One region of the Alcaligenes sp. Marseille-Q7550 genome, then DNA from elsewhere that is predicted to be linked to it. Evidence: riboswitches for the same ligand, from Rfam matches in the RefSeq annotation. Region 1 holds a riboswitch; the other holds the start of a gene.
What was found. Region 1 has a riboswitch for glycine ahead of ACWPWO_RS08360 (D-amino acid dehydrogenase). Riboswitches for the same ligand answer to the same signal wherever they lie in the genome.

Region 1 (14,316 bases):
CTGCATACCCTGCCGGAGTTGCGCGCGATGTTCGGTTCCTTGCCCTCGGGCGCGCGCAAGGGCGAATGCCGGGACTGGGTGGCGGCGCGGCAAGGCATGCAGGCCCGGCCTTATCCGGCATGGGTCTGCGCCGTTCATCCCGCCGGCGGATTGCTGCGCCTGCCGCAGGCCGTCTCGCAATGGGCGCAGCGCCTGCAATTGCTGTTCTTCGGCAATCAGTACCAGGACTGGTCGGAGTTCGTGCTCAGCGATCTGGGCCTGTACCGCTACGAGGCCATCGTACTGGATGAAGGCAGCCGCGCCTTCCGGCACCTGGATGATGTGCGCCTGTACGAGACCCTGTCCGGCCTGCGGGAGGCGCCCGAGCAGCCAGACGCGCAGCAATGGATGGAGCGCTTGCGGGCCGTGCTCGACATCGTCACGGACAGCGACTGGTTGCGCCGGCGCCAGGACAAGACCGTGTTCCAGCTTGGCCAGGAGGCGGAACGCCAGGCCTGGTGGGAACTGGCCGAGCAGGCGTACCGGCGCAGCACCTGGCCGGGGGCGCGGCACAGGCTCTTGCGGGTGCTGGAGCGCCGGCAGGACGGGGCGGCCGCCTGGCCCTTGTTTCAACAGGCCTGGGCCCAGCCCGAGAGCGAAGCCGAAGCGCAGAAGCTGGCGCGCATGCTGCCGCGCCTGCGCCGGCTGGCGCCGCAGGCGGCCGAACTGGAACCGGCTCCGGAGCCGACCCGGCCGCTGGCGCGCACGCAGCTCGTTCAGTTGACTCTGCCCGAGGACGGCCAGCGGGTGGAATGGCAGGTCCTGGCGCACCTTCATTCCGACCTGGCGCCCGTGCACTACGTTGAAAACACGCTGCTGCCGGGCCTGTTCGGCCTCTTGTGCTGGGACGCCGTGTTCGCACCCCTGCCAGGGGCGTTTTTTCACCCCTACCAGAGCAGCCCGGCCGACTGGGGCAGTCCCGACTTCGTGGCGCGGCGCCAGGACTTGTTCGACCAGGCCCTGGCCATGCTGGACGGCCCGTCCTACCAAGGCTGCATACGGCGGCGCTGGCGGGAGAAAATGGGCATGCAATGCCCCTTGCTGGCCTGGCCGGCCCTGGGGGAAACCGCACTGGAGCTGGCGCTGCGCTGCATTCCCGCCCGCCACTTGAAGGCGGTGTTCCGGCGCATGTTGCTGGACTGGCGCGAAAACCGCGCCGGCCTCCCGGACTTGATCCGTTTCCTGCCCGCCCAGGGCTGGTACGAACTGATAGAGGTCAAAGGGCCGGGCGATCGCCTCCAGGACAACCAGCGCCGCTGGCTGGCCTATTTCGAACAGCATGGCATTCCCGCGCGGGTGTGTCATGTCAGCCGGGAGCCGCAGGCATGAACGCGCTTGCGGTAGGCGTGCGCGCCTTGTGCGAATTCACCGCGCGCAGCGGCGACCTGGATTTGCGCTTCACGCCGGCGCCCAGCGCCCGGGAGGGCATGCAAGGTCACGAACAGGTGCGGCTGCAGCGCCCGCAGCACTATCAGGCCGAAGTGCCCCTGGAGCTGGAATTCGAAGGCCTGCTGGTGCGCGGTCGCGCCGACGGCTTCGATCCCCAGGCCTTGCGACTGGAGGAGATCAAGACCTACCGGGGCGCATTCGAGCGCATTCCGGAACATCATCGGCGCCTGCACCGCGCGCAGGCCATGATGTATGCCGCCATGCTGTGCCGGGAGCGCGATCTGCAGGGCCTGAGCGTCAGCGTGGTGTATTACCACGTGGACAAGCACAAGGAGACGGCGCTGGCGGAGTATGCCAACCGCGCCCAGTTGCAGGAATTCTTCGAGCAGCAATGCCGGCTGTACCAGCAGTGGGCGCGGCAGGAGCAGAGGCACAGGCAGGCGCGTGATCAGATCTGCCGCGAACTGCGTTTTCCTTTCGAGGGCTTTCGCGCCGGCCAGCGCGAGCTGGCGGTGGCGGCCTATCGGGCGCAGCGCGACGCCCACTGCCTGATGGCCCAGGCGCCCACGGGCATAGGCAAGACGCTGGCCGTGGTGTTTCCCGGATTGAAAGCCATGCCCGAGGCAGGCCTGGACAAGCTTTTCTACCTGACGGCCAAGAATTCCGGCCGACAGATGGCGCTGGACGCCCTGGGGCGCCTTGCGCCCGCCGCGCCGGCGCCCTGGAGAGTGCTGGAGCTGGTGGCACGGGACAAGCAATGCGTGCACCCCGACAAGGCCTGTCATGGCGAATCCTGTCCCCTGGCGCAAGGCTTTTACGATCGCCTGCCGGCGGCGCGCCGGCAGGCCGTGAAGTGGCCGTGCTGGATCGTGATGCCCTGCAGACCGTGGCCCGTGAACACGCCGTCTGCCCGTATTACCTGAGCCAGGAGATGCTGCGCTGGACGGACGTGGCGGTCGGCGACTACAACTACTATTTCGACACTTCCGCCATGCTGCACGGCCAGACCCTGGCCCAGCAATGGCGCAGCGCCGTGGCCGTGGACGAGGCGCACAATCTGCTGGATCGGGCGCGCAGCATGTATTCGGCCGACTTGTCGCAGGCGGAGCTGCGCAGCGCGCGCAAGGCGGCTCCGTCGGCCCTGAAACGGCATTTCGGCCGCCTGATGCGCGCCATGGACGACTGCCTGTCGGAGGAGGGCGCCGCCCGGATGGGCCTGGACAGCGTGCCGGCGGCCTTGCTGCAGGAATGCGAGCAGCTGGCGGCGCGCCTGGGCAGCCATGTGGCCGACCATCCTTTGCCGCAGAACAGCCCCTTGCTGCAAGCCTATTTTTCAGTTCTGTTCTTTGCCGACCTGGCGGAGCGCTTCGGCGCTCATTCCCTGTTCGATGTGCTGGCGGAGCGCGATGGCGTCACGCTGCGCATCCGCAATGTCGTGCCGGCGCCGTTCCTGCAAGAGCGCTATGGCGATGCGCACGGGGTCGTGCTGTTTTCGGGCACCTTGACTCCTGTGGATTTCTACCGCGACCTCCTGGGCGTGCCCGAACGCAGCCCCATCCTGGAGGTGCCTTCGCCCTACAAGGCCGAGCAGTTGCAGGTGCGCCAGTATGCGGGTCTTTCAACCCGCTACGCCGATCGCGAGGCCAGTCTGGACAGCCTGTGCGGCATCGTGGCGCAGGCCTATGCCGAGCAGCCCGGGAACTACCTGCTGTTTCTGAGCAGCTTCGACTACCTGAACCAGGTGCGCCAGGCGCTGCAGCAGCGTTCACCTGAGCTGCCCTTGTGGTGTCAGACGCCGTCCATGACGGATGAGCAGCGCGCCGACTTTCTGGCGCGCTTCACGCCCCAGGGGCGGGGCATCGGGCTGGCGGTGCTGGGCGGCGCATTTTCCGAAGGCGTGGATCTGCCGGGGCGCCGCCTGCTGGGGGCGTTCATCGCCACGCTGGGGCTGCCGCAGTTCAACGAGGTCAACGAGTCGGTGCGGCAAGTCATGGCCCGGCTGTTCGGGGAACGCCGGGCCTACGATTACACCTACTTGTATCCGGGCCTGCGCAAGGTCACACAGGCCGCGGGCCGTGTGATTCGCGATGAACAGGATCGGGGCTATGTGCATCTGCTGGATGAGCGCTACGGGCAGCGGCGGGTGCAGCAGCTGCTGCCGGACTGGTGGCGGATCGAACAGGCTCGGCTTCCCGCTGGCGCTGCACGATCAGCTCGGTGATCAGCTGGGCCGTGGCGGCGGACAGCGTCCAGCCCAGATGCCCGTGACCGGTGTTGTAGTAGACGCCGGGGCGGCTGCCGGCCTGCACACGCGGCATCATGTCGGGCATCATGGGCCGCAGGCCCGCCCAGGGCACCACCCGGTCCGTGGCCGCGTCGCGGAAGTTGCGCCGCGTCCAGTTCACCAGCGGGGCGATGCGGTCCGCCCGGATGTCTTTGTTCATGCCGTTGTATTCGGCCGTGCCGGCGACCCGAAGCCTGTCCTTGCCCAAGCGGCTGGTCACGATCTTGGCTTCCTCGTCCAGCAGGCTGACCCAGGGAGCGGCCGCCTGGCTTTCGGGCGTGTCCAGATACGCGGAAATCGAATATCCCTTGACCGGGTAGATGTTGATGTAGTCGCCCAGCAGCTTGGCCAGGTGGCGGCTGCCCACGCCGGCGCACACCACCAGGGCGTCCGCCTGCAGGCTGTGGTTCTGCGCCTCGGCGCCTTCGCCGGTGCGCAGCTGGATCTGGTGGGGCGGGCCGCAGCGCACGCCCAGCACCTCGGTGTCCTGCAGGAAGCGCACGCCGCGCTGCTCGCAGGCGCGCGCCAGGCCGCGCGTGAATTTATGGATGTCGCCCGTGGCGTCGGACGGCGTGTAAAAGCCGCCGTAATAGGTGCCTTGCAGGGTGGGCTCGATCTGGTGGATTTCCTCGTTGGTGACGGTATGGCGCTCCAGCCCGCCGCGCTTGAGCAGTTCGCTGACCCGCTTGCCCGATTCAAATCCGTAGGCCGTGTGATAGATGTGCAGGATGCCGCGCTTTTCCAGGTCGAAGTCGATATGCTCGTCCTCGGCCCATTGGTACAGGTGCTCGCGCGCGGCGATGGCCAGCTTCACGGTTTCCACCGTATTGTGCTCGTAGCCGGAGATCGCGCGCACGAACTGGCCCATCCAGCTGTACTTGTGCCAGCTGGGTCGAGGGTTGAAGAGCAGGGGGGCGTCCTTGCGCATCATCCATTTCAGCCCCTTCATGATGGTGCCGCGGCTGTTCCAGACTTCGGCATTGCAGGCGGACAGCTGGCCGCCGTTGGCGAACGAGGTTTCCATGGCGGGGTAGCGCAGGCGGTCGATGACGGTGACCTGGAAACCCTGGCGCACCAGGGCGTAAGCGGTGGTGACGCCGGTGATGCCGGCGCCGATGACGGCGATGTGAGACATGGCAGGCTCCTGATAGGTGAATTGCCGCCGGACGGTGGCAATACCCCATCTGTCCTGTGACCTGAGAGTTTATCCGGCCGGGCGCCGGGCTCCTTCGGTGGGCGCATTGCGCCGCTCTCCAGATTGTCGGGCTGGTACGATCCTTTTGCCTGAGAGATTCCGGGGTGGTTGCTCCGTCGGCGCCTGAGCGAACAGGTCTCTTTCATACCGCCTGTGATGACATTTCTACATTAATCCTGGCAGGCTATAAGGGCAATCAGGGTAAACCAAGGTGGCGCCGCGGCGCCTTCTGCGTTGCCGGCGCAGCAGCAGGCTGCGGCTTCAGTCCAGCCGGAAATGCGTGCCCAGGCTCCGAGGCCGCTCCAGCGCCGCCTGTGCCAGCAGCCAGGCCGTGTCCACGCGCAACGCCATGGCCTGCCGGTCGGGCGTGGGCGCGCCTTCCTGCAACAGCGCGCGCCAGTCCTGCAGCGTCTTCACGGCCCGGGCCAGCCCGGCGCCCTGGCGACGCAGACCGACGTGTTCCTGCATCAGCGCCTGCAGGGCGGGCAGGGTCGGCGGCCTCGGGCCCGTTCCTGCGGCGGCGGGCGGGGGCGTCAGGGGAGCGCGCGCTTTCTGTTCGCTGGAGGCGATGGCCCGCGCCGCCGCCCGGCCCATGACCACGCACTCCAGCAAGGAGTTGCTGGCCAGCCGGTTCGCTCCGTGCAGGCCGGTGCAGGCCACTTCGCCCACCGCGTACAGGCCGGGCGCCGAGCTGCGGCCGTGCAGATCGGTGTATACGCCGCCGCAACTGTAGTGCGCTGCCGGCGCGACGGGAACCAGGTCGCGGCGCAGGTCCAGGCGACGCTGCAGCGCTTGTTGCAGAGCGCGGGGGAAATGCCCTTGCAAGGTCTCGGCGCCCAGGTGGCGCACGTCCAGCCAGACATGGTCCCGCCCGTCGCGGCGCATCTGTTCGGCGATGGCGCGCGACACCACGTCACGCGGAGCCAGTTCGGCGCGATGATCGTAGTCGGGCATGAAGCGCCGTCCTTGGGCATCCAGCAGATGGCCGCCTTCGCCGCGCAGGGCTTCGGTCAGCAGCAGGGGGGCGGCGTCGCTGCGCAGGCAGGTCGGATGGAACTGGACGAACTCCAGGTCCTGGATGCGTGCGCCCGCTCGCCAGGCCAGGGCCACGCCCTCGCCATGCGCGCCGGCGGGGTTGGTGCTGTGTGCGTAAAGCCGTCCCAGTCCGCCCGTCGCCAGCACCACATGGTCCGCCCTGAGGGTTTCGCGGGCGCGCAGCCGGCGGCCGTAGAGGTCCACGCCGGCGACGCTGCCTTGCTCGTCGCGCCGCAAGTCCAGCACCTGGCAGTGGCTGCGAAGGCGGATATGCGGGGCCTGCGCCAGTTCGCGCAGCAAGGCCTGCATGATGGCCAGGCCGCTGGCGTCGGCCGCATGGGCAATGCGGCGCCGCGCATGACCGCCCTCACGGGTCAGATGCAGCCGTCCGTCCGGCATGCGGTCAAAGGGCACTTGTCTGTCCAGCAGCCACTGCACGGCTTGCGGCGCGGCTTGCAGGATGTGGCGCACGATTTGCGGGTCGCCATGGTGGGCGCCGGCGGCCAGGGTGTCGTCCACGTGCTGCTCCAGGCTGTCCTTGGCGTCCAGGACGGCGGCGATGCCGCCCAAGGCCTGGGGGCTGGCGCCGCAGGGCAGGGGGGCGTGGCTGAGCACGGTGGCCGCCATGGTCCGGGGCAGGGACAAGGCCAGGCTCACACCGGCCAGGCCGGCGCCTACGATCAGTACGTGCGTCTGCATCAGGCGGCTCCCACGTCCTGAAACAGGGCGGCGTGTTCGGCAAGATCGGCCCGCACGCGCAAGTTGGTCTGGCGCTCTGCCGCGAAATCCAGCATGCGCTGCAGCGAACGGCGGGCGTCCGCGGCCAGGGCCGGGTCTATCTGTATGCCGGGGCCGGCCTGCAGCAGGCTGGCCTTCAGGGCGTGCAGGGAGTTCAGGGCCATCCAGGGACAATACGCGCAGCTTTTGCAGGCGGCGCTCTCGCCCGCGGTCGGCGCGGCCAGAAAGGTCTTGCCCGGCGCCTGCTGACGCAAGGCATGCAGGATTCCCTGGTCCGTGGCCACGATGAAGGTGTCGGCGGGATGCCGGCAGGCAGCCTTGATCAACTGGGTGGTGGAGCCGACCACATCGGCCAGGGCGATCACGCCGGCCGGAGACTCCGGGTGGACCAGCACCACGGCATGCGGATGAGCCTGCTTCAGCGCCTGCAGCGCGTCCGCCTTGAATTCGTCATGGACCAGGCAGGAGCCCTGCCACAGCAGCATGTCGGCGCCGGTCTGCTTCTGGATGTAGGCGCCCAGGTGACGGTCCGGCGCCCACAGGATCTTGCGGCCCTGGTCATGCAGGTGGCGCACGATGTCCAGCGCAATGGAGGAGGTGACCACCCAGTCGGCGCGCGCCTTCACGGCGGCGCTGGTGTTGGCATACACCACCGCCACGCGGTCAGGATGGGCGTCGCAGAAGAGAGCGAAATCCTCGGGTGCGCAGCCCAGGTCCAGGGAGCAGGTGGCCTGGTCGTGCACTATCAGCACGCGCTTGCCGGGGCTGAGAATCTTGGCCGATTCGGCCATGAAGCCCACCCCGGCCACCGCCACGGTGCGCGCCGGATGCTCCTGGCCGAAGCGCGCCATTTCCAGGGAGTCGCCCACGCAGCCGCCGGTTTCCAGCGCCAGGTCCTGTAGCTGCGGATCCTGGTAGTAATGGGCCACCAGAACGGCGTCCTGTTCGTCCAGCAAGCGGATCAGCTCCGCTTTCAAGGCCTGGTCGGCCTCGGGGCTGGCGGACGCGGCCGGTACGGCCTGCCAGGCCGTATGACGTTGCAGGGCTGCGCCATTTGCCGGCTGGCACACGTCGATAGGGTAGTGCTGAGGCATGTTTGTCCTTGATGCTCAAATTGAGCATAAATAAGTGAAAAAAAACCGGCGGACCAGATCGCTTCAGAGTGCCTGTCTCCCGATTTCTATTATGCTTTTTTTGAGCATAAATGGAAAAAACAGCCGGTGAAAGCGGTGTTTCATACATTGTGGCAATGAGCCCGCCGGTGCAGGTCATAAGCGCAGCGGTTGTAAGCGGCACGGGGCCCCGGCCTTATGGCCGGAGTTTCTTCACCTTGAAGCAGGGGCGCCTAGCGGCATCGACATTGCGGGCGCAGGCCTGGCCGAGGATGGCGAGGCTTGCATGAAGAAGCGTGCTCAGGGAGCTGGATTCGGGTAGCGGCCATGGATGTCGTTGACGGCCGCGATCAGCTCGTGGTCCAGCGTCACGTCCACGCTGGCGATGTTCTCGCGCAATTGCTCCAGCGTTGTGGCGCCGATCAGATTGCTGCTGGTGAAAGCCTGCTGGTTCACCCAGGCCAGGGCCAGTTGCGTAGGCGTCAGGCCGTGCCGGCGCGCCAGCTCGTTGTAGGCCAGCGCGGCTTCGCGGGCGTTGGGGCCGTCGTAGCGCTTGAAGCGCTCGTACAGGGTCAGGCGACCCTTCTCGGGACGCGCGCCGTGGTCGTACTTGCCGGTCAGCACGCCCATGGCCAGGGGCGAGTAGGCCAGCAGGCCCAGGCCATCGTAATGACAGAACTCCGACAGGCCTTCCTCGAACACTCGATTGAGCAGATTGTAGGGGTTCTGTATGGTGGCGATCAGCGGCAGCGAGCGGTGGCGAGCCAGTTCCAGGAAACGCGCCACGCCCCAGGGCGTCTCGTTGGATACGCCGATGTGCCGCACCTTGCCCTGGCGCACGAAGTCCCGCAGCACCTCCAGAGTCTCTTCGATGGGCACGGTGTCTTCTTCTTTCCAGGGATAGCTGCGCTGGCCGAAGGTGACGGTGCTGCGGTCCGGCCAGTGCAACTGGTACAGGTCCAGGTAGTCCGTCTGCAGGCGACGCAGACTGTCGTGCAGGGCCTGCTCCAGGTTCTTGCGGTCCAGGCTGGTGGCGCCGTCGCGGATATGGCCGGGACGCTTGGGGTCGCGCTGGGGGCCGGCGACCTTGCTGGCCAGTACGATGTCCTGGCGGCGTCCGCTCCTGGCCAGCCAGGTGCCGATGTATTGCTCGGTCAGTCCCTGCGTGGCGGCCGATGGCGGCACGGGATACATCTCCGCGGTGTCCACCAGGTTCACGCCCAGTTCCAGGGCCAGGTCCAGTTGCGCGTGCGCGTCGGCCTCGCTGTTCTGCTCGCCATAGGTCATGGTGCCCAGGCCTATCAGGCTGACGTCCAGATCGGTATTGCCCAGCTTGCGGTATTTCATTGCATCCACTCCCGAAAACGCAGGGCCGGGCGGCCCTACAACAAAAAGGACCATGGTAGCGTGTTTCATGGGCTGCCCGGCCCTTGCCCCTGGGGTGCAATGGCTTTTTGCGGACTGCGTTTTGTCCTGGAGAAGCGCGAAAAAAAGCCGGCTCATTGGCGAGCCGGCGTTGCAGGAACGTGTCGCATCGATCAGGCCGCCTTGTCATGTTCCGGAGCGGCGGGGGCCTGCGGGTCGGGGCGATGAGGCAGGGGCGGCAATCCATGTTTGGCGCGCAGGCGCTGACAGTCCGGGTTGGGGCTGCCGTCGGCTTCCCAGATCTGATAGTCGCGGCAGGGGTTGGGGCGGTCAGGATAGATGGCGCAGTGAATGCCGGGCTGGCCCAGCGTGCCCCGCAGGGCGATGCAGCGCCCGCCGCCTTGCTCGGTGCCTTTCATACAGGCGCGCAAGGGGCCGATTTTCGTGGTCAGTTCCACCGGCACCGTACCTCCTGTCTCGCCGGCCAGCTCGCCGCTGTAGAAGGATACGCGGAAATGCGAACAGCATACGCCGCAGCTCAGGCAGGGATTTTCGTCAAAGACCTCGTCATTGGGCGGGTCGTAGCGGACGGCGTCCAAAGGGCTTTCCTGCACGCCGGGCAGATCACGCAAATCGGTCGGGAGAAGAGGCAGATGAGAGGAAGTCATGATCGAGGGTGTCCCGGTACAGACGCGCACCCGGTCAGGCCCGATACGCATCCAGAGCGTAAAGCAGATATTTTATTTTTGCGCCGTGATCCTGGATAGGAAAATCTGCGGCCCCGTCGGCGCGATGATGCGGCGCGGAGACAGGCATATTGTATCTTTATGTATCTTCGGCCGAGAGGCATGAAAAACCACCGCCTGAGTAAAGTCCAAGTGGACCTGCTCAATATTCCTTTGTTAACAATGAACTAGGGGTTTCCCCACATCTTTCCCGGCGCCTGCTCGAACCGCCCGCAGAAAAAAGTTCACTTTTTTTGAAGAAAAACACAGAAAAGTGTTGACAGCAACTTCAAGGAAGGGCTATTATTTCATTTCTTCACCGCAGGCGGTTAGCTCAGTTGGTTAGAGCGCTACGTTGACATCGTAGAGGTCGCTGGTTCGAATCCAGTACTGCCTACCAGAATACAGGTACACAGCACCGCGCTGTGCCAGGAAAAGCCCCAAAGATCAATGCTTTGGGGCTTTTTTGTTGCTCATCGTTCCAGGCTGCGTCAAGCCTCGGCAAGCTATTTTGGGGCATGGGCCCAACGGTTGGGGACCTAGGCTTTTTACACGCGAAGCCAGGGGGCTATTGCGGGCATGGGTCGGCGTTCTGCTGCGCCTGGAGACAGCGCGATCTCTATGCCCCAGATTTCTTGCGCACGTTCTCGATGCGGCCATTGTGCAGCAGGACTTCGTACCCGCCATCGGAACATGGGCGGTACCGGAAAAGCGGCTCTGCGCTCGCGGCAGGTTGAGTCTGACCGTGGGTATTGTTGCTGCTCATTGGTGTCTCTCCTGCAGAACGTGATAGTTGGAAAATGGGGGCAGCCGAGCTGGCAACGCGTTCAACGCGGGTAAAGGAACGCGAGCCATTCGACGGTTACTCAAATGTTGAGTCGGTAATTTGCGATGCACAGTAGAGCAGGGTGTGGATTTCGACGTTGGACGACGACGGATGAAATGAATTGCAGATCGAAGAAGCCCGGAGCGGCGACAGACTCTTGCCATGCAGGATCGTATCTGCGCTGGCTGCCATCGATTCTTGGCACATTTGCCAAGAGGTACGCAAACTAGATGCCAGCCTTCGCGGGGGACTAACTTTTTAAGGAAGTTGATCATGGCCACTCAATCCCTTAATTCCTCTACCTTGGAAGCTGACCGCCGGCAGCAGGTGCCGGAGCGCAATGAGCTGGGGGCCAGTCCTCTGGGGTCTGTCGGCAACCTGCAGTACTCAGTGGAGCAGGGCGGGACAGCGCCTGCCCCTAGGGCCGGGGCGCCATTGTCGGAGATGAACCAGCCGCTGGCCGACAGACGCGCTAATTTGAACGCTGACGTCACCGGCGAATCCTCGCAAGCGCGGGCGCAGCGCCAGGCATTGACCGAGGCCCGTGCTGAGGTCCGCGCCAACGGCCTGCTCATCGGCAATTTGCTGGGCAGCCTGACGGCCAAGGTGGATGAGGAAGGCCGGTTCGTCGATGCCATGATCACTCCAGAATCGCCCGAGCATTGATGGAGCTGAACAGGTCCGGCGGGGAGGGCGGTTTGTACTCGCTAAAGGGAGCGAAGTACTGCCTGCATACGTATCTGGAGGAGCTGACAGAGTTCGATCTTGTGGCTCTGACCGGCGGGGCTCTGAACAAGGAGAAAGCGTGTGACGCGGTTCTGGACCGGGTTTCGCCTCGCCTTGATGATGCGGTGCGCAAGCAGGCGTCCCGGGTGTTGAAGGATGTTGCAAAAGCCGTGAATCAGCAAGCGGCCCGGCATGCCATGCATAAGCCTTTATTGCAGATTGTCGATCTGCTGGCTGCTGACTCAGTGAATAAGCAAGACCTGAGTGCGCAATTGTTGATGCTCTCCGACGATAGGACCACGCAGAAGCTTTATTTCAAGACGTTGTCTACGGACGAGTTCAAGGGGCTGCTGGGCGTCCTGCATTCCAGAAATCTGGATACCGTCCGACAGGCACTGTGGCAGACTGGGGATTATTGGCAGGCGAATTCTCTCCTTGGGCTGGTGCACTCGTTGGAGCTCGAGTTCAGTAGACGGGCGTCGCGCAGCCTGCGGACCGAACAAGTCAATCTGACCTTGGCTTTGGGCGCGGGCGACAGGTTTGCCGTAACCGATGCCTTGTATCGCTTGAGCCGCGTGGTGGAGGACGCCTATCAGACCTGGGGAGCGCTGCCCCAAAGTGAGCTTGAGCGGGTGCAGCGACTGGTCGAGTCAAGCGTGGACCTGCTCCGTGATCGTCAGAATAATCCGGTTGGCCCGCTCAATAGACATTCCCTGAACAAGCTGGATGACGGCAGGCGCAGAAATCTCGGCGCCGCCGCCGTGGTCTTGGGCAGCTTTGGGTTGGAGCTGGAGCCTGAGTTGCGTGCCAGCTAACCAGTGTTTCTTGTTAAGGCTGTAATAGTCAGGATTGGGGGCGGCGTTCGACGCCGTCGGGATGAATGCGCGTGTGCCGCAGCCCTGGGCGGGAGTGTGTGTTCTGCGCATGCGCAGACAAAGGAACGCCCGATATACGCCTGTTACTGAAGTTCAAGGGAGGTGATTCTTTTCAAGGAAGATCATCATGAATGTTCAACCCCTTGGCTTGCAGAATATCCCGCAGTGGCAGCGCCAAGATCTGGCGGCTGCTCCTTTGGGAGCCATCGGCAACCTGCGGGTAAATGCGGCGCGAGGTGGCACGGCGCGTGCCAGCGGCCCCGGCTTGATAAGGCTCGTGCGCGATGCATGGGCCAATCAGAGGTTTCGTAGGCGGGCAACCCCAGCAGAGCAGTTGCAGCGCGCCGCCAGGAATGAGGTATATGGCAATAGTTGGCGCATCGGAAATTTTCTCGGCAGCTTGACGGGCTCATGGAGAAAGGGGAAGGATCTGCTCAGAATCAAGGAAGGGTTGGAGCAGTTAAGTATGAAGGTGACATACGATCTGGCCGATCTTTCAGGGGGGGAATACATCTTAGCCACCTACATGAGTGAATTGACGCGCGCCGATCTCGAGGCTATGTACGATGGGATGTTGAGTCACCCGAATGCTAGCGCCGCGGTGCTGAAGCGGATTTCGCCTGACTTGCGAGCCCGTGCGGACAACGTGCTGCGGCAGATCAAGGCGGCCCTGACCCAGCGGTTGATTCAAGTCCTCATAGTGGAGCCCTTGTGGAGGATTCACAATCTGATGCTCGCCCAATTCGTGAGCGAGCAGGAGCTGGCGGCGCAATTGCTTTCCTTGTTCACAGGTCTGGCCAGGTCGGATCTTAATCGGTCGGATGACGGCCCTGCGACTTTCGCCCTGCTGGACAATTACCTCCGGTCTTTGCCCGCGGATCGATTGCGGGGGTTCTCGCTCGTATTTCAGCCGCAAATACTGGAGCCCGCCCGGAGCGCTCTGGGTCGGATCGGCAATCAATCCGAGAGGCAGCAGGCTCTCGCCACGCTGGATAGCATCCGCCATGCGCTGGGGCACGAGATCCATTCACGGTTTACACATGATCTGAGGAAAGTGAACATGGCGTTGACGTGGGCCAGGCTTGCAGGCGATCAGCTTGCCGCGTCGAAGGCTTTGTATGATCTGCATCTCCTGGTGGGCAAGATCAATCAACTCTACGGATGGCTGCCCGAACAGGTGAGTAAAGATGTGCGTATAGCGGTAGATAAAAGCCTGTGTCTGTTCCGGAACTCCGCACACAATCCGCATGGGCCGCTGAATGTTGCTTCCTTGCAAATGCTGGATGATGATGTCTTGTTGTACTTGTGCGGAGCCTCGCGCTTACATGCCTTGGGATTGCGTCTGGGCGTCAACGCGCTCAATGAGGTGGGACTGTCGCGAGTCTACACGTATTGCAGCCAGTTCAGTGAAGAAAGCTCCAAGGACCTGCCAAAGCAGGACCTGAACTTGCTTTGCCGAGAAAAACTGAGTGACGCCAGGCGGGCCCTGAGGCTGATCGAATTTGGTGAAAAGAGACGGGAGGCCGAGGCTATGCTCCAGTTCATGCGCAGTTGGAGCAGCAAGTAAAAGACCCGTGTTCTTTGCCTTTCGCTGGTTCGAATTGTCCTGCTCGGTGCTTGAAGACGGAAGTTGGAGAACGAGAGGCTGTCATCGGAACGGGAATATTTATTTCCATATGGACTACGAAGAGCATCCGGAGACTGAGGGTAGCGAGCACGAGGATATCAGGGTTGCCAACCGGGCGACCGAGACTGAGGTTCTGGCGTTGTTCACCGAAGAATAGCTGCTGGTATCATCCCGACATCTTTGATGTTAAGGAGAAGAAATGAGGGTCGTCACATTTGTGGCATTAGTTGCGATGCTTTTTATATCGGGATGTGCAAAATGGGAAGCAAAAAATGCTGTAAAGGAGCTTCTCAATGACCCTGGTAGCGCGCAGTTTTCCGGTCTTGTAGATGGTGCTGCGCCAGGCAATGTTTGTGGCTACCTGAACGCAAAAAATCGCA
Region 2 (14,316 bases), on a different contig from region 1:
ACCTTCGCCATGATCCAGCGCGCCGATACGGTGGGCGTGTTCCAGATCGAGTCGCGCGCCCAGATGAGCATGCTGCCGCGCCTGAAGCCCGCCTGCTTCTACGACCTGGTGGTGCAGGTGGCCATCGTGCGCCCCGGCCCCATCCAGGGCGGCATGGTGCACCCCTACCTGGAGCGGCGCCGCGATCCCAGCAAGGTGGACTACCCCGCGCCCGAGATCCAGCACGTGCTGGAGCGCACGCTGGGCGTGCCCATCTTCCAGGAACAGGCCATGGAACTGGCCATGGAAGCCGCGGGATTCTCCGCCGACGAAGCCGACCAGCTGCGGCGCGCCATGGCGGCCTGGCGCCGGCGCGGCGGATTGGGCCCGTTCGAGGAAAAACTGAAGGAAGGCATGAAGAAAAAGGGCTACGACGACGACTTCGCCCAGCGCCTTTTCGACCAGATCAGCGGCCTCGGCGAATACGGCTTTCCGGAAAGCCACTCGGCCAGCTTTTCCAAGCTGGCCTGGATCAGCTCCTACCTGAAGTGCCATCATCCGGACCATTTCCTGGCCGCCATGCTCAATTCCCAGCCCATGGGATTCTATGGCCCCAGCCAATTGGTGCAGGACGCACGCCGTCACGGCGTGCAGGTCCTGCCGGTGGACGTGCAGCACAGCGACGTGGAAAGCGCGGTCTGCCCCGCCGCCCAAGGCGGGCGCGCCGTGCGCCTGGGCCTGCACATGGTGAAAGGCCTGAGCCAGGACAGCGCCCGGGCCATCGTGGCCTACCGGCAGGCGCATCCCGGGCGCATCATGGACCTGGCCTGCCTGCGCCAGGAACTGGGCCTGTCGCCCCACGACCAGCAGGCCCTGGCCCAGGCGCATGCACTGCGCAGCGCCTATGACCAGCGCCGCAGAGGCCTGTGGGAGGCTCGCCGCCACAGCCAGCCCGGCCTGCTCAGCCATGCGGAGACCCCCAACACCACGCCCGTTCTGCAAGCCGCCACGGCCGGCCAGGAAGTCCTGAACGATTACCACTCCCTGGGTCTGACGCTGGACCGCCATCCCGTGGCGCTGCTGCGCGCCCGGCTGGAGCGGCTGCATTTCGTGCCGGCGCAACAGTTGCATGCCGATTACCCGGACCGGCGTCTGGCGCGCGCCTGCGGGCTGGTGACCACGCGCCAGCGGCCCGGCACCGCCAAAGGCACGATTTTCGTCACCCTGGAAGACGAGACCGGCAGCGTCAACGTGATCGTGCGCGACGAACTGGCCCAGCGGCAGTCCGACGCCCTGTTGCAATCGCGCCTGCTGGGCGTCTATGGCGTCTGGCAGCGCGAAGGCAGCGTCTGCCACCTGATCGCCCGCCGGCTGGTCAAGCTGAACCACCTGGTGGGCGAACTGGCGGCGCGCAGCCGGGACTTCCAGTAAGCGGCTCGCCCGCCGGCCGCCTGCGGTAAAATAAATGCTTGCCCGTTCAACCAGGAACCACCATGAGTCAGACACTCAAAGCCCGCTTAGCCGACGACATCAAGACCGCCATGCGCGCTCGCGATAGCGAACGCCTGGGCACGCTGCGTTTTCTGCAGGCCGCCGTGAAACAGCGTGAAGTCGATGAACGCATCGAACTGGGCGACGCCGAGATCACCAGCATCATCGAAAAACAGGTCAAGCAGCGCCGCGAATCCATCCAGGCCTTCGAACAGGCCGGCCGCACGGAAAGCGCCGACAAGGAAAAAGCCGAACTGGCCGTGCTGCAGGAATACCTGCCCAAGCAGGCCGACGAGGCCGAAATCAACGATGTCATCGCACAGGCCATCGCCCAGGCCCAATCCGAAGGCGCCCAGGGTCCGGCCCTGATGGGCAAGGTCATGGGCCTGGTCAAGGCCAAGCTGGCCGGTCGCGCCGACATGTCCGCCGTCTCGGGCCTGGTCAAGCAAAAACTGAACTCGTGATGCAGTCCTTGCTGGCCGAAGCCCTGTCGGACAGGCAGGACTTCTTCGGCGCCCACATCCCCCTGATGCAGCACCTGGGCCTGCAAACCGTCTCCAGCACGCCGCAAGGCGTGGAGACATTTCTGCCCTGGCAGGCCTGCAACGCCAATGCGCGCGCCGACGTGCACGGCGGCACCCTGATGGCGGTGCTGGATTTCACGCTCAGCGCCGCCGCGCGGCCTGCAGGCCGGGCTCGGGCATGGCGACCATAGACATGAACACCCAGTTCCTGCTGCCGGCGCGCGGCGATGTCTGGTTCCGCGCCCGCTGCCTGTTCCTGGAAGGCGACACCGCTTACTGTGAAGGCGGCGGCTACGACGACAAGGACCGGCTGCTGGTCAAGGCCGCGGCCACCTTCCGCGTCGTGCGCGGCAGTTGAACCCGGCCTCCGGAACGAGCCGGCGTGCGAGCTCCGGCTAGCTCCGCTCCCCCTCGGACGAACTCTCCCGGGCGTTGCGCTTGAACAGCCCCGCCATCTCGGCGGCCGCTTCGCGCATGGGCCCGGCAAACTGCAACAGCTCCGCCATGGAGCGCTGCGCCGTGGCGGCATGGCAGGCCAACGCCGCCACCACGTGTCCCTGCTCATCCTGTACCGGCACGGCGATGGCCACCATGCCGCGCACGAACTCCTCATTGTCGATGCCGATGCGCTGGCTGCGTATCCCCTGCAGCTCTGCCTCCAGGCGGGTCCGATCAGCAATGGTGCGCGGCGTCAGCGCCTCCAGCGTGATCCGGTCCAGCATCTGGCGGCGCTGCACGTCCGGCGCCAAGGCCAGGAACAGCTTGCCGCTGGCCGTGCAATGCAAAGGCACGCGCGCGCCGATTTCCATGCGCAACTGCAGCCGCATGGGCTCGGGACTTTCCACCCTGGACAGATATTGCACGGTGTCGCCGGCCAGCGCCGTCAGGTTGCAGGATTCGCCGATGATACCCACCAGCCGCCCCAGTATGTGCCGGCTGGCGCGCAGAAAATGCGGCGAGCCCAGCAGGCCCGCCGCCAGATGATGGGCGCGCGGACCGGGCATGTAGCCGCCGTCGCCCGGCACGCGCATGACATAGGCCGCCTGCTCCAGCGACTGCAGGATGCGCAGCAGGCTGGTCTTGGGCAGCCCCGTGCGTTGCGCCAACTGGGCCAGGGTCTGGGCGTACTGCGTATGCGCCAGTTGCTCCAGCACGGTCAGAACCCTCAAGGGACGGCAATCCTCTGCCTGCATCACGGCCTCGCTACCTGAAAAATGAAACGGAAATGATACTTAGCGTTCCAGGTGCGGAACTTTCCGTGTTTACCCTATAAATGTTTCAAGCCTGAATCTTCAGACTGGCGGCACGAACAGAACTGGAGTGAGGCAATGGACACCACTGAAAGCGTTGACTATGTCATCGTGGGAGCGGGATCGGCCGGCTGCGTGCTGGCCAACCGGCTCAGTGAAAACGGCAAGTACACCGTCTGCCTGCTGGAGGCCGGGCCGCCGGACAGCAATCCCTGGATACACATTCCCATCGGCTACGGCAAGACCATGTTCAACCCCCGGCTGAACTGGGGCTTCCACACCCAGCCCGACCCCAACATGCTGAACCGGGAGATCTATTGGCCGCGCGGCAAGACCCTGGGCGGCTGCAGCTCCATCAACGGCCTGATCTACGTGCGCGGCCAGAAGCAGGACTACGACCACTGGGCCGCGCTGGGCAATGAGGGCTGGTCCTGGGACGAGTGCCTGCCGTATTTTCGCCGCATCGAGAACAACGACCTGGGCCCCGGCCCCACGCGCGGCACCCAGGGACCGCTGCACGCCACCAGCATACGCACCCGCAACGAACTGGTGGACGCCTTCATCGCCTCGGCCGAACGCAACGGCATCCCGCGCGTGCAGGACTTCAACACCGGCGACCAGGAAGGCGCAGGCTACTACCAGTTGACCACGCACCGCGGCCGGCGCTGCTCGACCGCCGTGGCCTTCCTGAACCCGGCGCGGGAGCGGCCCAATCTGCGCATCAAGACCCTGGCCCAGGCCAGCGCCATCCTCACCGAGCAGGGCCGCGCCGTGGGCGTGCGCTATCGCCAGGACGGAGTGATCAAGACCCTGCGGGCGCGGCGCGAGGTGATCCTGTCGGCCGGCGCCCTGCAGTCGCCCCAGCTCATGCAGCTCTCGGGCATAGGCCCGGCCGCCATGCTGCAGAAATTCGGCATTCCCGTGGTGCGCGACATGGCCGGGGTGGGCCGCAACCTGCAGGACCACCTGCAATTTCGCCTGATCTACGAGGTGAACAGGCCCATCAGCGACAACGACAGGCTGCGCTCGCTCTGGGGCAAGGCCAGCATGGGGCTGCAATGGCTGCTGTTTCGCGGCGGGCCGCTGTCCATCGGCATCAATCAGGGCGCCATCTTCTGCAAGGCCTTGCCCGAGGCCGCCACGCCCGACATCCAGTTCCATTTCGGGACCCTGTCGGCGGACATGGCCGGCGGCAAGGTGCACGATTTCTCCGGCTGCACCTTTTCGGTCTGCCAACTGCGTCCCGAATCGCGCGGCCACCTGGAACTGCGTTCGGCCGATCCGTTCGACGCGCCCGCCATCCACCCCAACTACCTGTCCACGGACCTGGACCGCCGCACCGCCATCGCCTCGATCAAGATGGCGCGCCGCATCGCCGCCACCGAACCCATGGCCGGCCTGATGGCGCGCGAGTTCCGCCCCGGCCACGAGGTCCGCAGCGACGAGGAGATCCTGCATTTCTGCCGCGAGTACGGCGCCACCATCTTCCACCCCACGGGCACGGCCCGCATGGGCCGGGCCGACGACCCGCTGGCCGTGGTCGACGCCCGGCTGCGCGTGCACGGCGTGCCGGGCCTGCGCGTGGTCGACGCCTCCATCATGCCCACCCTGGTATCGGGCAATACCAACGTGCCCATCGTGATGGTGGCCGAGCGCGCCAGCGAGTTCATCCTGGCCGATGCCCGCCGCCAGGACAACGGCGCACACGCGCCCGACGCACGACTGGCCGCCTGAAGGAGCTCCGCAACGCACAAAGGCAGCCCCTAGCAGTTTCGATCGCCACACAGCACGAACCGGGGCGCAGACCCCGGCCCATCCCAGGAGACAATGCATGTCAGCAGATCAGAAAACCGTCAAGCGCGTGGTGACGGCCTCCGTCATCGGCGCCACCATCGAATGGTATGACTTCTTCCTTTACGGCGTGGTCGCCGGACTGGTGTTCAACAAGCTCTACTTCCCCAGCGGCGACCCCTACGTGGGCACATTGCTGGCCTACGCCACCTTCGCCGTGGGCTTCATCGCCCGTCCGCTGGGCGGCGTGGTGTTCGGCCATTTCGGCGACAAGATAGGCCGCAAGAGCATGCTGGTGCTGACCCTGACCATCATGGGCGTGTCCACCATGGCCATAGGACTGATTCCCTCGTACGACAGCATCGGCATCTGGGCCCCCGTCCTGCTGCTGATCTGCCGCGTCTTCCAGGGCATAGGCCTGGGCGGCGAATGGGGCGGCGCAGTGCTGATGGCCTATGAATACGCGCCGGCCAACAAGCGCGGCCTGTACGCCTCCTGGCCGCAGGTGGGCCTGGCCACCGGCCTGTGCCTGGCCTCGGGCGTGGTCGCCCTGCTCTCCAGCCTGCTGTCGGACGCACAGTTCCTGGCCTGGGGATGGCGCATCGGCTTCCTGGGCTCCGTGCTGCTGGTGCTGGTGGGCATGTACATCCGCCTGTCGGTCAAGGAAAGCCCGGAATTCGAGCAAGTCAAGCAGGCCAATGCGGAAAGCCGGATCCCCTTCGTGGACATGATCAAGCGTTACCCCGGCAATATCCTGAAGGGCATGGGCGCGCGCTTCATCGACGGCGTGTTCTTCAATATCTTCGGCGTGTTCATGATCAGCTACCTGGCCGATCACCTGAACCTGACCCGCACCCAGGCGCTGACCGGCGTCATGGCCTCGGCGGTGGTGATGTGCTTCACCATCCCCCTCTTCGGCGCCCTGTCGGACCGCCTGGGCCGCACCCGCGTCTACTTCTGGGGCGCGCTGCTGACCGGCCTTTCCTCGCTGCCCGCCTTCTGGCTGATCACCACCCACAGCGACAATCTGATGGTGGTCTGGCTGGCCATCGTCATCCCCTTCGGCATTCTGTACGCATCGGTCTACGGGCCGGAGGCCGCCCTGTTCTGCGAGCTGTTCGACACCAAGGTGCGCTACACCGGCATTTCCTTCGTGTACCAGATGTCGGGCATCTTCGCGGCCGGCATCACCCCCATCATCTCCACGGCCCTGCTGCAGGCCAACGGCGGGCGCCCTGGCTCATCGTGGCCTACACCATCGTGGTGGGCCTGATCTCCGCGATCAGCGTGGCGACCATCGCCGCTCCGCCGCCGGAGCGCCAGGCCGGGACCAAATGCTCCCGGGCCATCCGCAAGGCGCGCGCCTGAACATTGCGCCCGCCTGCGCGCAGACGGCAAAAGGCCCGCTCCAGGCGGGCCTTCTCACAAATGGACGATGCGGGCTCAGTGCGTCTGCAGATCCGCCCCTACCTGGTGCTCGCATTCGGGCTCGGTGTCCAGAAAGGGATAATCGGTGTAGCCTTTGGGGCCCTGGGTATAGAAGGTTGCGCTATCCCAGGCGTTGAGCGGCGCACGCATCTGCAGTCGCAGGGGCAGGTCGGGATTGGACAGAAATGCCTTACCGAACGACACGGCGTCGGCCATGCCCTTGGATAAAGTCGTCTGCGCGGTGGGCAGGTCGAAGTGCTCGTTGGCGATGAGCGCGCCGCCGAACTGGCACTTGATCATGGGCAGCAGGCTGTCCGAGGCGGGGCTTTCGCGCAGGAAGATGAAGGCGATGTCGCGCCGGTCCAGCTCGCGCGCCACATAGGAGAACAGGCGCTGCGGGTCGGAGTCCTTCATGCCGTGCAGATCGCCGCGCGGCGACAGATGCACGCCCACCCGGCCCGCGCCCCAGATCGCCACACAGGCGTCCACCACCTCCAGCAGAAAGCGCGAACGATTCTCGATGGAGCCGCCGTAGGCGTCGCTGCGGGTATTGGAGCCATCGTGCAGGAACTGGTCGATCAGGTAGCCATTGCCCGCATGGACCTCCACGCCGTCGAAGCCGGCGCTGAGCGCATTCTGCGCGGCGACGGCGAAATCGTCGACCACATCGGCGATTTCTTCCGTATGCAGGGCGCGCGGCACCACGAAGGCGCGCTCGGGCCGCAACAGGCTGACCGTGCCTTCACAGGCGATGGCGCTGGGCGCGACCGGGATCTGGCCGTTCAGGAACTCGGGGTCGGAGACGCGGCCCACATGCCAGAGCTGCAGCACGATGCGCCCGCCCTTGGCGTGCACCGCCTCGGTGATGTGGCGCCAGGCTTCCACCTGGGCGCTGCTCCAGATGCCCGGCGTATGCGCATAACCGACGCCTTGGGGCGATACGGACGTGGCTTCGGCTACAATCAGCCCCGCGCTGGCGCGCTGGCAATAGTAGATCCGCATCAAATCGTTGGGCATGCGGCCCTCGGAGGCGCGCGAACGTGTCAAGGGCGCCATGACGATGCGGTTCCTGAGTTCAATATCACCCAGCTTGATGGGGTCAAACAAACTAACCATTGTTTTACACTGTCCACTAGTGATGTCTCCCCAGGATCGATGCGACACGCACCCAAGGGAATACCCGATAAGGGTTTTTACCAGATTTTCCTTTATAACATCAACGCTTAATTTGACTTGCACGTCTTTCAAGCCTCAATCGGATCAATGACCTATGGCACAGTTTGCAGTAATCGGGCTTGGCCGCTTCGGCTCGGCCGCCGCCCTGGAGTTGATGAAGATGGGTCATTCGGTGCTGGGCGTGGACGCCAATCCCAAGCTGGTGGACAAGTACGCCGATCAGCTCAGCCGCGCCGTGATCGCGGACGTGACCGACAGGCAGGCCCTGGAAGAGCTGGGCCTGGACAACTATGACGTGGTCCTGGTGGCCATCGGCGCCGATATCGAGGCCTGCCTGGTCTGCGTGGTGCACCTCAAGAGCCTGGGAGCGCCCACCATCTGGGCCAAGGCCATCTCGCACGCCCAGCACCTGATCCTGGCCAAGATAGGCGTGAACCGCATCGTCCATCCCGAAGAAGAAATGGGGATGCGGGTGGCGCAGATGCTCAGCTACCCCATGGTGAACGACTACATCACCCTGGGCAACGGCGACTACCTGGTGGAGGTCACCGCCAGCGACAGCCTGAACGGCCAGACCATACGCGAGGTGCTGCGCGAGCAGATGGACGACGTGCAGGTGCTGCTGGTCAAGCGCCGCGGCGAAACCATCATCCAGCCCGAGCCCGACTACGCCCTGCATGCCAAGGATCTGCTGATCCTGTTCGGCCAGTTGCAGGCCCTGCGCACGGCGGCTCCCAAGCTGGTCTGAGCATGCGCGACTGGCTGCCCACCCTGATCCCCCGGCGCCAGGGGACCCATCACCGCAATCGCACGCTGGCCGCCAGCCCGCCGCAGGTGCTGGCGCTCGGCTTCCTGGGGCTGATCGTCGTGGGAGCCGTGCTGCTGAGCCTGCCCCAGGCTGCCGTGCAGCGCCTGAGCTTTTTCGAGGCCCTGTTCATGGCGACCTCGGCGGTCACCGTCTCGGGCCTGGCCGTGGTCGACCCGGCGTCCGAACTGACTCATTTCGGTCAGATCACCCTGGCGCTGCTGGTGCAGATCGGCGGCATGGGCTTTGTCACCTTTGCCGTGATCGCCGCCATCACCATGCGCAAGCGCATCAGCGTGAACCAGCAGGCGCTGGCCCTGGAGGCCTTCAACCAGACCAGCGTCTCGCGCATCCGCGACACGGCCCTGCAAGTCTTCAAGATCGCCGCCCTGATCGAGCTGAGCGCGGCCCTGATCCTGTTCCTGCGCTGGCTGATCGACATGCCCTGGACGACCGCCCTGTACCGCGCCCTGTTCCATTCGGTCACGGCCTTCAACAATGCCGGCTTCTCGCTGTTCCACGATTCCCTGGTGCCGGTCTCGGGCGATCTGATCGTGGTCATGACGCTCTCGGGCCTGATCATCCTGGGGGGCATCGGCTTTACCGTGCTGGCCGATGTGGGCCAGAAATGGCGATGGCGCAATCTGCAGGCCTACACCAAGCTGATCCTGATCGGCACCCTGGTGCTGAACCTGATCGGCTTTGCCGCCCTGTGGCTGCTGGAGATGAACAACCCCAACACCCTGGGCATGCTGGGCCGGGCCGACCAGGCCCTGGCGGCCTGGATGCAGAGCGCCGCCACCCGCACCGCCGGCTTCACCACCATGGATCTTCATTACCTGCGCGACAGCACCCAATTAGTGCTGATCCTGCTGATGCTGATCGGCGGCGGTTCGCTCAGCACCGCCAGCGGCATCAAGATCGGCACACTGATCGTGCTGCTGGCGGCCGTGCGCTCCTATGTGCGGCAGCGCCAGGAAGTCGTGCTGATGGATCGCACCGTCGCCCCGGAAACCGTCCAGAAGGCGCTGGCCCTGTTCCTCATCACCGGAGCGCTGTATTTCGTCTCCGTGCTGCTGATGACCCTGTTCGAGGACCTGCCGCTGATCAGCATCCTCTTCGAGGCGGCCTCGGCGCTGAGCACCACGGGCATGAGCCATGGCATCACCGACATGCTGTCCACGCCCAGCCAGCTCCTGCTCATGATTCTGATGTTCACCGGCCGCCTTGGCCCGCTGACCCTGGTCTACACGCTGGCCACCCGCAAGCGCAGCCGGATCCGCTACCCCGAAGGCAACTTCCAGGTGGGCTAGGCGCGCCCGGTTTGCGCCATATTCAAGAAAAGTAAATAAAAAATACAGCTGTCATAGACTTTTGGTATGGTTTAAGGATGTAGTCCACAACCAACCACAAATCAGGACGCAGGCTTATGGATCACAGGAAGATGGCTACCTTGACCAAGCGCGCCAGCACGGGACTGAGCGCGCTTTGCCGGGAACTTACCAGCCGGGGCATGAGCTACCACCCGCTGGTCGAGATGTATCAAAGCCAGATGAGCATCATCGGTCAACTCAACGACGAGGTCCTCGCCCTGCGCAAGGAAATCGACGACCTGAAGAAAGCAGCAAAAAAGTAGAACGGCCCACGGGCCGTTTTTTTCATGCCCGGCCGCCTTTCTGCTAGGATCGGAATTTCCCTGAACCACCTCGTGAAGCCATGCCCGCCGCTTTGCCGCCTCTATTGCTTGGCGCCGTCCTGACGATCGTGCTCGCTTGCGCCCAGGCCCAGGACGACCAGGTGCTTTCCACCCGGTCCCTGCCTCACCCGCCCATCGGGACCCCGCCGCCCGCCCTGCCGCCGGCCTTGCTCGCACCCGTGGCGCCGCCGCAGTTTCGCACCGCGCGCCTGGCCATCTCCATAGACTCCGCGCACATCCAGCCGGGACTGAACGACAAGGAGCTCCCCGCCCCGGCCCGGGGCGACGCCGCCTTGCTGGTCGTGCGCTACCACTACGCCAACCTGACCGAGCGCCCCATCGACATGCGGGTCCATCGCCCCCGCCTGTACCTGATAGATGGCCTGGGCCGCCGCCTGGAGCCCAACCGGCGCGCCACGCGCGACTACCTGTATCAACAGGACCTGGACACGCCGGGGCTGGACAAGCTCAACCCCTTGGTCAGCGTATCCGAGGCAGCCGTCTTCGAAATCAGCCCTGCCCTGTTCGATCCGGCGAGCTGGAGCCTGCTCGTGAAAGCCGGACAGGACGTGCGCGTGCCACTGGCGCTGCTGGTTCAAGCGCGGCAGCCCGCAGCGCGCTAGAGCGCCGGCCATACAGGTTAACGCTAGTAGCAATTGTTTTTTCCTTGTCCATACAATACCAGCGTCAGTAACGGTTCAGGTGAGAGTCTTCATTCTTGTGAAGCGCCGACGGAGCAACGACCCCGGAATCTCTCAGGCAAAAGAATCCTGTACCCGCGACAATCTGGAGAGAGGCATGTCAATGCCCACCGAAGGGGACCATCTTAAAACCATGGATAAGCTCTCAGGTAAAAGGACAGAGGGGGTACAGAGGCCATATGGCCTCTGTTCACCTTCTCGTCCGGAGCATTTCTATGGCTACACGGCCAAGCGCCTGTAAACGGCGACTTGGCTCGATACTTCACATAAATTCCTGTTCGCGCACCCGCCTGTTTTGAGGTTATGCCGTCAAAACAAGACGGATCGCTGTGCGCTCTTCAGCCTGCCCATATCGGCATCAGGAAAACCGTCCAGCAGGACGGTAGGTACCCCCTTTTTTCTCGCAGCACAGTCATACTTAAGCATTTGAATGAAAAAAATCAAGGAGAACAGTGTGTCTCAGCAACACTCATCTGGACTGCAACGCTCGTTGAAAAACCGGCACCTGCAGCTAATAGCGATTGGAGGAGCTATCGGCACAGGGCTATTCATGGGGTCGGGCCGCACCATCAGCCTGGCCGGACCCTCGGTCTTGTTCACCTACATGATCATCGGGTTCTTTCTGTTTTTCGTCATGCGGGCAATGGGCGAATTGCTCTTGCATAATCTGGAATACAAGTCGTTCGTGGACTTCTCGGCCGATATACTGGGCCCCACCATGGGTTATTTCCTGGGCTGGAGCTACTGGTTTTGCTGGGTGGTCATAGGCATTGCGGACATTGTCGCCATCACCGGCTACACCCAGTTCTGGTGGCCCGATGTACCTTTGTGGCTGCCGGGGCTGGCCTGCATCGTTTTCCTGCTGGTCTTCAACCTGCTGTCGGCAAAACTGTTCGGTGAACTGGAGTTCTGGTTCGCCCTGGTGAAGATCGGCGCCATTGTCACCCTGATCCTTGTGGGGGCCTACCTGTTGATCACCCGCTTTGTCGGCCCTGCGGGTGATACGGCCAGCCTGAGCCATTTGTGGGACCGCGGCGGCATGTTTCCCAATGGCGTCAGCGGGTTTTTCGCCGCATTCCAGATCGCCATCTTCGCCTTCGTGGGAATAGAACTGGTGGGCACGGCCTCGGCCGAAACCGCGGACCCCGCCAAGAACCTTCCCAAGGCGATCAACAAGATTCCGGTGCGGGTAATCGTGTTCTACGTGCTGGCGCTGACCGCCATCATGACGGTGACGCCCTGGGATGTCGTCGCCCCGAACAAGAGCCCTTTCGTGAACATGTTCCTGCTTATCGGGGTGGGAGCCGCGGCGGCCATCATCAACTTCGTGGTGCTGACCTCCGCCTTGTCGTCGGCCAACAGCGGCATGTTCTCGACGGGCCGGATGCTCTACGGCCTGTCCAAGAACAAGCTGGCGCCGGAGCCATTCGGCAAGCTCTCGCGCAATGGCACACCGCGCAATGGGCTGATCTATTCCTGCGCCTTGTTGCTCTGCGGCATCTTCCTGCTCTATGCGGAAGGCGACGTCATGCGGGCCTTCACGATCGTGACGACGGTAGCCAGCATCTGCTTCATCTTTGTCTGGGCGGTCATCCTGATCTCCTACCTGAAATACCGCCGGATCCGTCCGCATGCGCATGCGGCGTCAAGCTACAAGATGCCTTTTGCCATTCCCATGTGCTATGCGACACTGGCATTTTTCGTGTTCGCCCTGTACCTGTTCAGCCAGGAAGAAGAAACCTTGATCGGCCTGATCGCCACGCCCTTCTGGTTCCTGGCCTTGTTCCTGTTCCTGCCTTTCTATAAGAAGCGGCTCAAGCAAGCTTCGACGCTGAACATGGCTGCCCAGACCGCCCGATAAGCATGACGGCACTGTCTCGCAAGAGGCAGTGCCGCTAGGCTAGAACAACAAGAGCAACCGAAAGTGCACCCCTCGTACGCTCTCAAGAGAAAGTCGGCCGTATGACCTGGGCGATCCGGCCATGCCCCTACCCCGAAACCAGCAAGAATGTCATGCTTGCGACTATAAATGGAGAGTTCGTCAGACAGCCTCAGACGCCGACCCGGCAGGCATTTGAAGTTCACGATTGCGCGCATCTTCTACAATGACGTCAATGTCGCTTAGCAGTTGCCCCATCTCCAATTGCACCTCTTCAGGCGCCCACTCAAAGGCGTTGAATTCTCTCCACAGATCTATAAAGCTCCTCGCCGCCGCCTGGGCCCTGCTCAAATCTGGCGCAGCCTTCAGCCCATCCACGTAGTCTTGCAAATACTCCACCCTGGGGCCAACCCATTTTTCGTACAACTCGCATCCAAAAGCGATATGTACCCGCTCCAACACGGTGCGTGCCAGCCGCTGCTCTGGACCATCGCTGAGCTCACACAGGGCCTTATCGGCGGCCAGCAGTTTTTGACACTGCAAATCAACCATCCGCGCTGCCAGCTTATTCCTTTTCAAGGACCGGAAATAGATCTCCAGCATGGAGTCGGCCGGAAATCGGTCCATCAGCCTGCTGATGTGCGGCGCGGCCATGTCTGCGTGCAACCTGAGCAACTGCGCCTCCAGCTCCTCCGCATCCACGGGCGTATCGTTCAACGCGTCGATGATCTTGCCCAAAGGCTCGGACACGATCACATGGGCCAATTGTTCATACAAGGCCGCTCTTATTTTATTCAGCACCCCGGCCGCCGAAGAGCGTAACTCGGCAGGTGAAATCTGTTCAAGCACGGCATCGCAGGCTTGCGGATGATTGAAAATCCCCTCGCACAGCGCGATGAGCTCCGGATGCGTCATGGCCTTCAGGCAAGCGTACAGGGCTCTCTCCCATCCGTAAAAAAAAAATGATACTTCCCGAGTCAGTTCACTGATGAGTCCCAATTCCTTGGCGATTCTGCTCAAGGCGCGGGCATCATTGGCCGGGGCCGACAGGCTGCCCAGCAAACTACCGATACGGCGGCTGTTCTCCCTGACTTCCATGCAGCGTTCGAGCCTTGCGCGCGCCTTCGCGGAATCACCGCCGACGGAGAGCCTCAGATCCTCGGGAAAACTGCCATGTAGAAATGCGCGTGCGCGACCGACAGGCGCTGTACCGCGCTGCTGAGGCATATAACGCAGCTTGCCCACCGCTCCCAAAGGACCGGGTGCGTATTTTTGCAGCGGCAGAATCCGGGCTCCCGTCTGGGTCGGAGTTTGGATAGTCATGTCAACCCTCCTAGAGAAATAAACTCGCGCTGAAGAGCTGGCGGATGCCATAGGTCAGCGATTCAGAGTTTCAGGAACAATGCCCGGCAAGGCCCCGGCAGAGGCAGGGAGCCGCCATCGCAAGACCCGGCGATCACGGTGAAACCACGAGGCCATTCACCAAGCCATGACGCGGCCCGGATGGGAGGACGAACGCCGCCCCAGCCCTGACTATGGCAGTCTCAAGACGCATCACCGATGAGCAGCACCAACATGCACCTGAGGCTCCAGCTC

Region 2: it holds a riboswitch for glycine, as region 1 does, so the genes downstream of both, ACWPWO_RS18305 (amino acid permease) here and ACWPWO_RS08360 (D-amino acid dehydrogenase) in region 1, are expected to answer to the same signal.

Annotation. Positions count from the first base shown of each region.
Region 1 covers NZ_CBCOPU010000001.1:1,746,430-1,760,745, forward strand. Annotated here, with positions in the region: gene ACWPWO_RS08345 (VRR-NUC domain-containing protein) at 1-1,368, shown strand, start outside; gene ACWPWO_RS08350 (hypothetical protein) at 1,365-2,351, shown strand; partial or broken gene ACWPWO_RS08355 (ATP-dependent DNA helicase) at 2,315-3,541, shown strand; gene ACWPWO_RS08360 (D-amino acid dehydrogenase) at 3,486-4,847, opposite strand; glycine riboswitch at 4,893-4,973, opposite strand; glycine riboswitch at 4,975-5,062, opposite strand; gene nadB (L-aspartate oxidase) at 5,169-6,641, opposite strand; gene nadA (quinolinate synthase NadA) at 6,641-7,774, opposite strand; gene ACWPWO_RS08375 (NADP(H)-dependent aldo-keto reductase) at 8,093-9,139, opposite strand; gene ACWPWO_RS08380 (YkgJ family cysteine cluster protein) at 9,331-9,825, opposite strand; tRNA gene ACWPWO_RS08385 (tRNA-Val) at 10,206-10,282, shown strand; gene ACWPWO_RS08390 (hypothetical protein) at 10,982-11,374, shown strand; gene ACWPWO_RS08395 (hypothetical protein) at 11,374-12,249, shown strand; gene ACWPWO_RS08400 (hypothetical protein) at 12,437-13,876, shown strand; gene ACWPWO_RS08405 (hypothetical protein) at 14,136-14,316, shown strand, end outside.
Region 2 covers NZ_CBCOPU010000003.1:373,669-387,984, forward strand. Annotated here, with positions in the region: gene ACWPWO_RS18245 (error-prone DNA polymerase) at 1-1,410, shown strand, start outside; gene ACWPWO_RS18250 (GatB/YqeY domain-containing protein) at 1,473-1,934, shown strand; gene ACWPWO_RS18255 (hypothetical protein) at 1,931-2,185, shown strand; gene ACWPWO_RS18260 (hypothetical protein) at 2,188-2,352, shown strand; gene ACWPWO_RS18265 (IclR family transcriptional regulator) at 2,390-3,163, opposite strand; gene ACWPWO_RS18270 (GMC family oxidoreductase) at 3,323-4,978, shown strand; partial or broken gene ACWPWO_RS18275 (MFS transporter) at 5,076-6,378, shown strand; gene ACWPWO_RS18280 (alkene reductase) at 6,479-7,579, opposite strand; gene ACWPWO_RS18285 (potassium channel family protein) at 7,734-8,387, shown strand; gene ACWPWO_RS18290 (TrkH family potassium uptake protein) at 8,390-9,757, shown strand; gene ACWPWO_RS18295 (hypothetical protein) at 9,889-10,080, shown strand; gene ACWPWO_RS18300 (hypothetical protein) at 10,161-10,763, shown strand; glycine riboswitch at 10,832-10,921, shown strand; gene ACWPWO_RS18305 (amino acid permease) at 11,272-12,702, shown strand; gene ACWPWO_RS18310 (hypothetical protein) at 12,883-14,043, opposite strand; partial or broken gene ACWPWO_RS18315 (hypothetical protein) at 14,275-14,316, opposite strand, start outside.